Regions from separate parts of the Shewanella sp. MSW genome, predicted to be linked through region 1. Evidence: riboswitches for the same ligand, from Rfam matches in the RefSeq annotation. Region 1 holds a riboswitch; each other region holds the start of a gene.
What was found. Region 1 has a riboswitch for lysine ahead of lysC (lysine-sensitive aspartokinase 3). Riboswitches for the same ligand answer to the same signal wherever they lie in the genome.

Region 1 (3,278 bases):
CTACCAGGGCCAGCTTGTCTTCCACCCGCACCCGGCAGTTTTGCGATAACTCCTGCAGCAGAGCTTCCGTCAGAAGCCCCTTACCGGCTGAATCTGAGCCTGTTTTGTCCAGGGTCAGCGACACATTCACCTCTGAGGTGGTAATGAGATCGACACTGATCTTGTGCCGCGCCAACACAGCAAAGGTCTCAGCCAAAAAGCCCTGGGCATGCAACATCTGCAAACTATGCAAGTTAAGCAGGGTCTGATCTCGTCTCACGGCAACGGCCCTGAATACCGGCTCATCTTCCACTTGATGGCGGATCCAGGTGCCGCCTTTTTCCGGCGCCCGACTGGAACCGACAAACACTTGGATCTGTTGGCGCACCGCCGGCAAGATGGTGGCAGGGTGTAACACCTTGGCGCCAAAAGTAGCCATCTCCGCCGCCTCATTAAAACTGATTTCTGCGATAGGCCTGGCGTTGGGAGCCAGTCTGGGATCTGTGGTGTAAATCCCTTCTACATCGGTCCAGATCTCAACCGCATCGGCTTGCAAAGCTTCTGCCAACAGAGCCGCGGAATAATCACTGCCGCCACGCCCAAGGGTAGTTGTTCGCCCCTCGGCATCGGCACCGATAAACCCCTGGGTCACCAACAGTTGCTGCTCAAGCAAGGGTTGTAATTTCTCTGTCGCCAGTCGCTTCAGTTCGGCGATTTGTGGTTCGGCCTTGCCGAAATGGCTATCGGTACGCATCACCTGACGCACATCAAAGGCGCTGGCCTTGGCACCGCGTTCTCTCAATACCGCGGCAAACAGCGCTGAAGAGCATTGCTCACCAAGGGACAGGATCTCATCAACCATAGCATTACTCGGCCCCTGCAACAGCTTGGCACTGAGCGTTGCCATACGGCTGAGCAAGGCATCCAGCGCCGCGGCAACAGCAGCAGGTCTACCAAGTTTGTCCAGAATCGCATATTGAATGCTGGCAATATCTTTCAATAATTTGAGACGGCGCTCATCCCCCATGTCTGCCTGAGACAACTCCACCAACAGATTGGTTACGCCACTGGATGCACTCACCACAACCAGACGAGTAGCCGAATTTCCAAGCACTATATCGGCACAGCGATTCATCGCCTGATAATCGGCAACTGAGGTACCGCCAAACTTGGCAACAACAAGAGACATCAGCGCATTCCCCCACAGGCAGGTGACAGGGAAAGGTCGACAACGAGAATAGACTTCATGAGTTAAGCTCCGAACAGATAACGTTCGAAGAGCCTGGTGCTGAGATAACGCACCCCAAAGTAGGGACAAAGCGATCGTCACCAGAAGCTCTCCACCAAAAACCAGGTGACAGCCGCCAGGATTCAGCCTGACCAACCGACCGGAGAGCGTTACCAATACGCATCCCGACCTCGGCGTTAATCTCCCTCATGAGCCGTCATAGGAAATTGGTTTCCTCTGACTCACTACCTAGTTAACGCTCCTCTTCTGTTCCTTTCTTGCGAAAGGGATGAAAAAATTAGCAATAAAGCCCTTATGAAGTCAATGCTAATTTGCATCCGATGAAATATCCTCAACTTATTTATCACTAAGTTCAGGTAATTCATTGACCAAACGAGCTCGGCTTGCAAATAATCCAAGCTCTATTTCATGCTTGCCTTTATGGCAGGGCACTAATGTCAGTAAGCCTTTATCCACATAATAAAGTGCATTCTGACGGTACTTGAATGCCAGTTCGATTGCCGCAGCCTTATCCAAAAACAGGGCCCAACTTTTTTCCATATGACTGAGATCCTCAGCCGCACCTATAATAGCCCGATAGGGTATGCCGAGCTTATCAATATCACCTTGTAATTGCCGATCGAGAAGACGGTTCTGGCAGGAAGTCAATTTTTGCCCCAGAGGGTTATGGGCGGTGACAATGGCAAAAGGAACAGCGGAAGAAAACGACTGAGTCAAAAAAAAGCATGCGCTCTGGTAGTACTGCCAGAGACTTTCAAATGCAGCATCCATTGTAGTATCTGTCTCTAATGAACCGGAGTTATTCTAGCAAAGGCTTACGAAATCCCCTAGCCCCGTGAGCAAGCTCACAGTAAGACAAAACACAAAACGCTTAAGTTTCAATATCTAACATAAAAACTTGTGACTTAGATCATAGTTAAACATTAATTTGTTAACATTTCATTTGTTAACAAATGCCTAATCCTAGTACAATGGATTGTATCGACAGAGACCTAGAGTTAAGCGTGTGACCAGGCTAGCGCCATTACGCGACAGCATAAGTCTCTAATGATAACGACTCTGTACCAAATGTAATCTGGTTTTAAGATCGCATTTTCTGGATTTTCCATGTCTTTCAGGAACTAAATCCCGCCACTGGGAATCCTAGAGAGTACAGTTCGCGCCTCTCCAGGTGGAGAGCATACTTTTTGCTAATCATGAAGTGTGTTGCCGTTTCATTTCAGTTTTGAACAGCACTTACGTGAACCCTGTGAATGTTGGCGTTTTAGAGAGTATAGCGGAGCGTCACCCGCGCTCATGGTTAGATAAACTGATTTAATTAGGTAAATAACATGCAAAACCCGCACATTCTGATCGTTGAAGATGAAGCCGTTACCCGTAACACGCTGAGAAGTATTTTCGAGGCAGAAGGTTATGTGGTAACCGAAGCCAATGATGGCGCAGAGATGCACAAAGCCTTGCAGGAAAACAAGGTGAACCTGGTGGTTATGGATATCAATCTGCCAGGTAAGAATGGTTTGCTGTTGGCGCGGGAGTTGCGCGAAATCAACAATATCGGCCTCATCTTCCTTACCGGTCGTGATAACGAAGTAGACAAGATCTTGGGCCTGGAAATCGGTGCCGATGATTACATCACCAAACCGTTCAACCCTCGTGAGTTGACTATTCGTGCCCGCAACCTGCTGACTCGTGTCAACAGCTCAGGTGCTGAAATTGAAGAAAAGGCCGCCGTGGAACATTATCGTTTCAATGGTTGGAGCCTGGAGATCAACAGCCGTTCACTGGTCAGCCCTCAGGGTGAGTCTTACAAGCTGCCGCGTAGCGAATTCCGCGCCATGCTGCACTTTGTGGAAAACCCAGGCAAGATCCTCAGCCGCGCCGAGTTGCTGATGAAGATGACCGGCCGTGAGCTTAAGCCACATGACCGTACTGTTGATGTGACTATCCGCCGTATCCGTAAGCACTTCGAAAGTGTGCCTGATACACCGGAAATCATCGCCACCATCCACGGCGAAGGCTACCGTTTCTGCGGTAACCTGGAAGACTGATA
Region 2 (3,278 bases), on a different contig from region 1:
TTACTCAAGGCAGTGCAGGACAAAGAGCAGGCGCAGCTAATTCTGCTCGGCAAGCAGTCCATCGATGGTGATAACAATCAGACCGGACAGATGCTGGCGGCGCTCGCCGGTATGCCTCAGGCAACCTTTGCATCTGAAGTGAAGCTGGAAGGTGAAACTTTGCTGGTTACCCGTGAAGTGGATGGTGGTTTACAGACTCTGTCCATGCCTCTACCGGCTGTAGTTACAGCGGATCTGCGTCTAAACGAGCCTCGCTATGCTTCTTTGCCCAATATCATGAAGGCCAAGCGCAAGCCGCTGGAAACCATGAGCATTGAGGATCTGGAAGTGACTCTCAAGCAGCACGTACAGGTGTTGGAGGTAGCAACGCCGGCCAGCCGTCAGGCGGGTGTGATGGTGGCTTCCGTTGAGGAGCTGGTGGACAAGTTGAAAAACGAAGCGAAGGTGATCTAAATGGCCGTATTAGTAATAGCAGAACACGATAATGCCAGCCTGAAACAGGACACAGCCAAAGTCGTCGCCGCGGCCAAAGCCATAGGTGGAGATATTCACCTCTTGGTTGCCGGTCAGGATTGCAAGGCCGCAGCCGATGCCGCCGCCAAGCTTGAAGGTGTCAGTAAAGTACTGTTGGCCGATAATCCTGCCTATGGTGCTCATCTTGCCGACAATATTGGTGAGCTCATCTTGTCTTTGAGTGGCGACTACAGCCATATTCTGGCTGCAGCCTCAAGCCAGGGTAAGGATATACTGCCAAGAGTGGCGGCTTTGCTGGATGTGGCTCAACTTTCTGAGATCACCAAGGTGATCGATGCCGATACTTTTGTCCGTCCCGTCTATGCCGGTAACGCCATGGCGACCGTTAAGAGTCTGGATAACAAGAAAGTGGCCACAGTGCGCGCCAGCGCCTTCGACGCCGTTGCCGAGACAGGTTCAGCTGAAATCAATCAGCTCGACAGCGTCTTTGACGCCAAGAGCAGCTTTGTCTCTCAGAGTTTGACCGAGTCGGCTCGTCCGGAGCTTGGCAGTGCCAGAGTGATTGTTTCCGGTGGTCGCGGTATGGGCAGTGGCGAAAACTTTGCCATGCTGGAAACCTTGGCCGATAAGCTTGGCGCCGCCGTAGGTGCATCACGGGCCGCCGTAGATGCCGGATTTGTTCCCAATGATTTGCAGGTCGGTCAGACAGGTAAAATTGTGGCGCCAGAGCTGTATATTGCTGTGGGTATCTCCGGAGCGATTCAGCATCTGGCCGGGATGAAGGATTCAAAAGTCATAGTGGCTATCAACAAAGATCCTGAAGCGCCTATTTTCCAGGTTGCCGATTATGGTCTGGAAGCTGATCTGTTTGATGTGGTGCCCAAGTTGAACGAGTTGATTTAATCTGTGATCTAGGTCACGATAGGCGGCTTTGGGGTAGCATCCTCAAAGCCGCCTATGTTTTTATGTGCCTCACGCCTGAAATCAGGCGTCCTGAGAAGTAGAGGCGCACTAAATATCAGTAGCGGTAAGCAGGGTGATTCCGTTTATGTATCGCGAAAGGATTTGGTGCCGAAGGGGTTGCGACTCATCAAAGTCCACCGCTGGGGCTGTTACCAAATAGGGGCAGCACTGCCATAGTATATTCTGTCGGGATGACAGATTGACGTTACTATGGAGCGCTACTGAAAGGACAGGTGCTACTCGGTATGTTTTTGCCTTTTCCCACCAGTTCAGTTGCCCTCCATTCGTATTTAACGAAGAACAAGACTCAATGACAGTACTAAGTTATGCCGACTCGGCACTCTCTTTGTTGCCGCCGGTTGTGGCAATTTTATTGGCGATCTTCACCCGGCGGGTGTTGTTATCTCTAGGGCTGGGAATACTGATCGGAGCCTTGTTGCTCAATCAATGGTCGGTGTTGGATACCGGGGTTTATCTGGGGCAAAGGGTGCTTTCCCTGGTTTGGGACGATGGCGCTTTTAATGCCTGGAACCTGTATATTCTGGGTTTCCTGGTGCTGCTGGGAATGATCACTGCACTGATTACTGTTAGTGGCTCTGCCAGAGCCTTTGCCAACTGGGCCAGACAGCATATCCGCAATCGTCGTGATGCTAAGCTGCTAACCATGTTTCTCGGTTGTGTGGTGTTTATCGATGACTACTTCAACAGCCTGGTGGTGGGCAGTATCGCTAGACCGCTGACCGACAGATATTATATCTCCCGCTCCAAACTGGCGTATCTTTTGGATTCAACCGCAGCGCCTGTGTGCGTTATCTCGCCGGTTTCCAGTTGGGGTGCCTATATTATTGCCCTTATCGGCGGTATTCTCACGGCTCATGGTTTTACCGAGACCGGACATCTGAGCGCTTTCGTGCAGATGATCCCGATGAACTTCTATGCCCTGTTTGCCCTGGCGCTCTTGCTATGCGTGGCCTATATGGAGCTGGATATCGGCGCCATGCGCAAACACGAGCTTAATGCTCGCAAAGGCAATCTCTATGATGAGTCCAAGGGACTGCCTCCCGGTGCCAATGCCGATCTGCCCGAGGCGGAAACCGGTCAGGTGCACGGCCTGTTCCTGCCCATAGGTGTCTTGGTGGTAGCGACTTTCTACTTTATGGTTTCCAGCGGCGCCGATGCCCTGGCGGCAGAAAGCCTGCCTTTCAGCATCATAGGTGCCTTTGAGAAAACCGATGTGGGCTCGTCACTGTTTTTTGGCGCTTCCATCGGACTGGTGGTAACGCTGCTGCTGGCCTTTATCCAGAAGATTGAAGTCAAGATGATCCTCAAGGCGCTCACCTCGGGTGCCCGTTCTATGTTGCCGGCCATCTATATTCTGATGTTTGCCTGGACCATAGCCGGGATCATAGGTTCATTGGAAACCGGCAAGTTTATGGCCAGTCTCGCCAGTGGCAATATTCCCTTTGCCTTGCTGCCGGCCGTGTTATTTATTTTGGCTGGGCTTACCGCCTTTTCTACCGGCACCAGCTGGGGCACTTTCGGGATCATGTTGCCGATTGCTGCCGATATGGCTATGGGCAGCCACAGCAGTATGATGTTGCCTATGTTGGCGGCCGTGTTGGCTGGTGCTGTATTTGGCGACCACTGCTCGCCGATATCGGACACCACGATTCTGTCATCTACAGGTGCCGGCTGTCATCATATCGATCACGTGTTGACTCAGCTGCCTTATGCGGTCTTGGTGGCGCTTATTTCCCTCGGTGGTTATATAGTGCTCGGTTTTACCGAGTCGGTATGGTTGGGGCTTGCCTGTAGCTGTGTATTGTTCCTGCTGGGATTGG
Region 3 (3,278 bases), on a different contig from region 1:
TCAGCCGGCTGCGTTTCTATGGTCAACGAAAGCGAACTTTTTGGAGAACCAAGATGAAAAAATCTCTGCTGAATCTGGCGCTGATAGGCGCATTGTTACCCGCTACTCTGATGAGCCACTCAGTACTGGCTCAGGATAGACCTCTGCTGGAAACCACAGGCGTCAGCCAGATACAGGTTGAGCCCGATATGGCCGAAATCCATGTTGAAGTGTCATTAAGCGAATCTGATGCCAAGGCGGCCAAGGCCGCATCCGACCAGGCGGTGGCCGCTTTTATCGAGCGCCTGCTCAAGGCCGGGGTCGCCAAGGAGTCGATTGCCGCCGCCAATCTGAATCTGCAACCTGAGTATGTTTACCTCAAGGACAAGGCGCCCGAGCTCAAGGGCTATCGCGCCAGTCGCAGTGTGACAGTGTTGGTGAAACAGTTGGATCAGCTCAATCCCATACTGGACTCGGCGTTAATAGGCGGGATCAACAAGGTGAACCAGATCAACCTTAAGTCCAGTAAAGAAGCCGAGATGCGCAAGCAGGCGCGGCAGGCGGCCATTGAAGATGCCAAGCAAAAGGCCAGTGAACTGGCGGCCGGATTCGGCGAGAAACTCGATGGCGTCTGGTCGATTCGTTATTTCGACCAAGGCCCGGTGCGTCCTGTGATGTACAAGGCCGCCATGATGGCCGAAGGTGCTATCAACCAGAGCTATGAGTATGGCCAGGTAACCTTCTCCGACAGGGTCGAGGTCAGCTACAAGCTGCGTGACTGAGGTAAGCATTCGGGTGAGAGCCGTTGGCTCGCTGATGGAGCGAAGCAGTTTTTAACCGTGGCTCGTGAACAAGCGGTGCCGGTATTGCTAGGCCGTGACATGAGTCACTTCCTCTGGGCGTAATGCCCGCCTAGCGGGATATTTACCGCCAGAGGCGCAATCCGGCTTGCTATTGGAGCTGTGATAGTTAGAATGCCAGTCGAATACCTTTGAGTAGAGGCGCGCTGCCTAAAAGTAACCGGGAAGAGGGTGATGCCTTTGAGGCCCGGGGAAAGGAGTCGGCGCCGAAGTAGCCAGGCCATCAAACCTAGCTGCTGGTTCTGTATCTAACAGGTGCAGGACTGCCATAGTTATCCACTATGGAGCGCTACCTGAAGGAGCTGAGAAGTTTCTGCCCTCCTTGGTCTGAGTTTCTTCGATCCTATCGGTAGATCTCCACCTTTCTTGGTGTAAAGAGATCATGAATATCATGCATTTTGCGGACTCTCCCTGGTCCATAGTTCCTCCTCTGCTGGCGGTTGCGCTGGCGATCATCACCCGTAGAGTACTGCTCTCCCTTGGGGTAGGCATAGTCGCCGGCAGCCTGATGTTGCAGCAGTTTTCACCGCTGCAATCGCTGCGCTACCTGTTTGACAGTGTGCTGAAAATCTTCTGGGTCGATGGTGCTCCCAACAGCGATAACCTGAATATGTTGCTGTTTATGCTGCTGCTGGGTGGGCTTATCAGCTTGATGACCGCCTCGGGTGCGACCCGGGCCTTCGCCGAATGGGCCGCCAGGCGCTGCCAGAGCCGCAAGGGCGCCAAGTCGCTCACCGGCTTGATGGTGTTTGCCTTTTTTATTGACGACTTCTTCCACAGCCTGTCGGTGGGGCCCATTTGCCGCCCTGTGACCGACAGATTCCAGATCTCCCGCGCCAAGTTGGCCTATCTGCTGGACTCGACTGCGGCGCCCGTATGCGTATTGATGCCCATTTCTTCCTGGGGGGCCTATATCATCGCCCTGGTGGGCGGCATACTCGTGGCCCATGGGGTGACAGAGCAGAGCCCGATCGCCGCTTTTGTGCAGATGATCCCCATGAACCTCTATGCGGTATTTACCCTGATCATGGTGGTGGTGGTGATCGCTTTCCAACTGGATATTGGGCCGATGCGACAGCATGAGCAGCGGGCGCTCGAAGGTAAGCTCTGGGATGAATCCAAGGGCAGGCCCATAGGACTGGATATGGAAGCCCCGGCCGACAGCCGCGGCGGCATGCTGGATATGGTGTTGCCGATAGTGACACTGACGGCGGCGAGTATCTATTTCATGCTGGACTCAGGGGCTCAGGTATTGGCCGCCAATGGTCAGGCCTTCAGTGTGCTGGGCGCCTTTGAACATACCAATGTGGGCTCATCTTTGGTTTATGGCGCCCTTTGCAGCCTGGCGGTGTCCGGCTTGTTGGCCCTGCGTCTCGGCCTTGGGATATCCACTTGGCTGCGCGCCGCCCCCAGAGGCGTCATGGCCATGTTGCCGGCTATCAATATACTGCTGTTTGCCTGGACCATAGGCGCCGTGGTGCGTGACATGGAAACCGGCAAATATCTCGCTAGCCTGGCTAACGGCAACCTGCCCGCAGGGCTGCTGCCTGTGGTGGTGTTTGTGCTTTCCTGCGCCATGGCCTTTGCCACAGGCACCAGTTGGGGCACTTTCGGTATCATGTTGCCGCTCGCCGGTGATATGGCTGCCGCCAGCGATATTCAACTCCTGCTGCCCATGTTGTCGGCTGTGCTGGCCGGCGCTGTGTTTGGCGATCACAGTTCGCCCATCTCCAGTACCAGTATTCTGTCGGCCACCGGTGCCGGCTGTCACCATATAGACCACGTACTGACCCAGTTGCCTTATGCCCTGACAGTCGCCTTCGGGGCAGCGCTCGGTTATCTGGCCATGGGGCTGCTGCATTCCACCCTGGCCGGTTTCCTGGTGAGTGCCGCTTGGTTTGCACTCTTCTGCCTCTACCACGCCAGGCGTTTCCAGGCGGCTCCCGAGGCCGCCATCGGCTGAAGCTGAGATGGGATACCAAAACGCCCCGGGAGTTTTTCCGGGGCTTTTTACTCTTGCCAAAGGCTTGCGCGAAGATAAGGAGTCTCAGTGATCCAGATAGAGATAGTTCTGCCAGCTTTTCATCCTTATCAATACCTTACGCATGATTGATACATGCTCAAAGCTGTCGGAATAGATGGCGATCTCCACATTGGTACCCAGTGGCAAATGATACTGACTCAGGTCATCCAGCGGCTTGAGTTTCACCAGAGGTCGGCCGTTGAGGCGAATTTGTGACGAGCCATAGAGCTGCCCCTGCGCCTGCACCTGAGATTCACCTATGGCCGGCAGCACTTCGACCACTTCGGCTTGAAACACTTTGCCCGGCAGAGCGCGGAAGATCAGCTCGGCCTTGAAACCGGGTTTCAGCCGCAGCAGCGAGTTTTGCCTAAAGGCGCCGACAAAGAAGCGCTCCTCCTGATGGACAAAGGTCATCA

Region 2: it holds a riboswitch for lysine, as region 1 does, so the genes downstream of both, AYI96_RS12780 (Na+/H+ antiporter NhaC family protein) here and lysC (lysine-sensitive aspartokinase 3) in region 1, are expected to answer to the same signal.
Region 3: it holds a riboswitch for lysine, as region 1 does, so the genes downstream of both, AYI96_RS14590 (Na+/H+ antiporter NhaC family protein) here and lysC (lysine-sensitive aspartokinase 3) in region 1, are expected to answer to the same signal.

What each region holds. Positions count from the first base shown of each region.
Region 1 covers NZ_LVDR01000003.1:87,862-91,139, forward strand. The annotation lists gene lysC (lysine-sensitive aspartokinase 3) at 1-1,168, opposite strand, end outside; lysine riboswitch at 1,305-1,482, opposite strand; gene AYI96_RS03610 (DUF3293 domain-containing protein) at 1,565-1,999, opposite strand; gene arcA (two-component system response regulator ArcA) at 2,560-3,276, shown strand.
Region 2 covers NZ_LVDR01000010.1:157,772-161,049, reverse strand. The annotation lists gene AYI96_RS12790 (electron transfer flavoprotein subunit beta/FixA family protein) at 1-453, shown strand, start outside; gene AYI96_RS12785 (electron transfer flavoprotein subunit alpha/FixB family protein) at 454-1,377, shown strand; lysine riboswitch at 1,468-1,666, shown strand; gene AYI96_RS12780 (Na+/H+ antiporter NhaC family protein) at 1,748-3,278, shown strand, end outside.
Region 3 covers NZ_LVDR01000013.1:83,062-86,339, reverse strand. The annotation lists gene AYI96_RS14595 (oxidative stress defense protein) at 54-761, shown strand; lysine riboswitch at 968-1,139, shown strand; gene AYI96_RS14590 (Na+/H+ antiporter NhaC family protein) at 1,222-2,802, shown strand; gene AYI96_RS14585 (HlyD family secretion protein) at 2,887-3,278, opposite strand, start outside.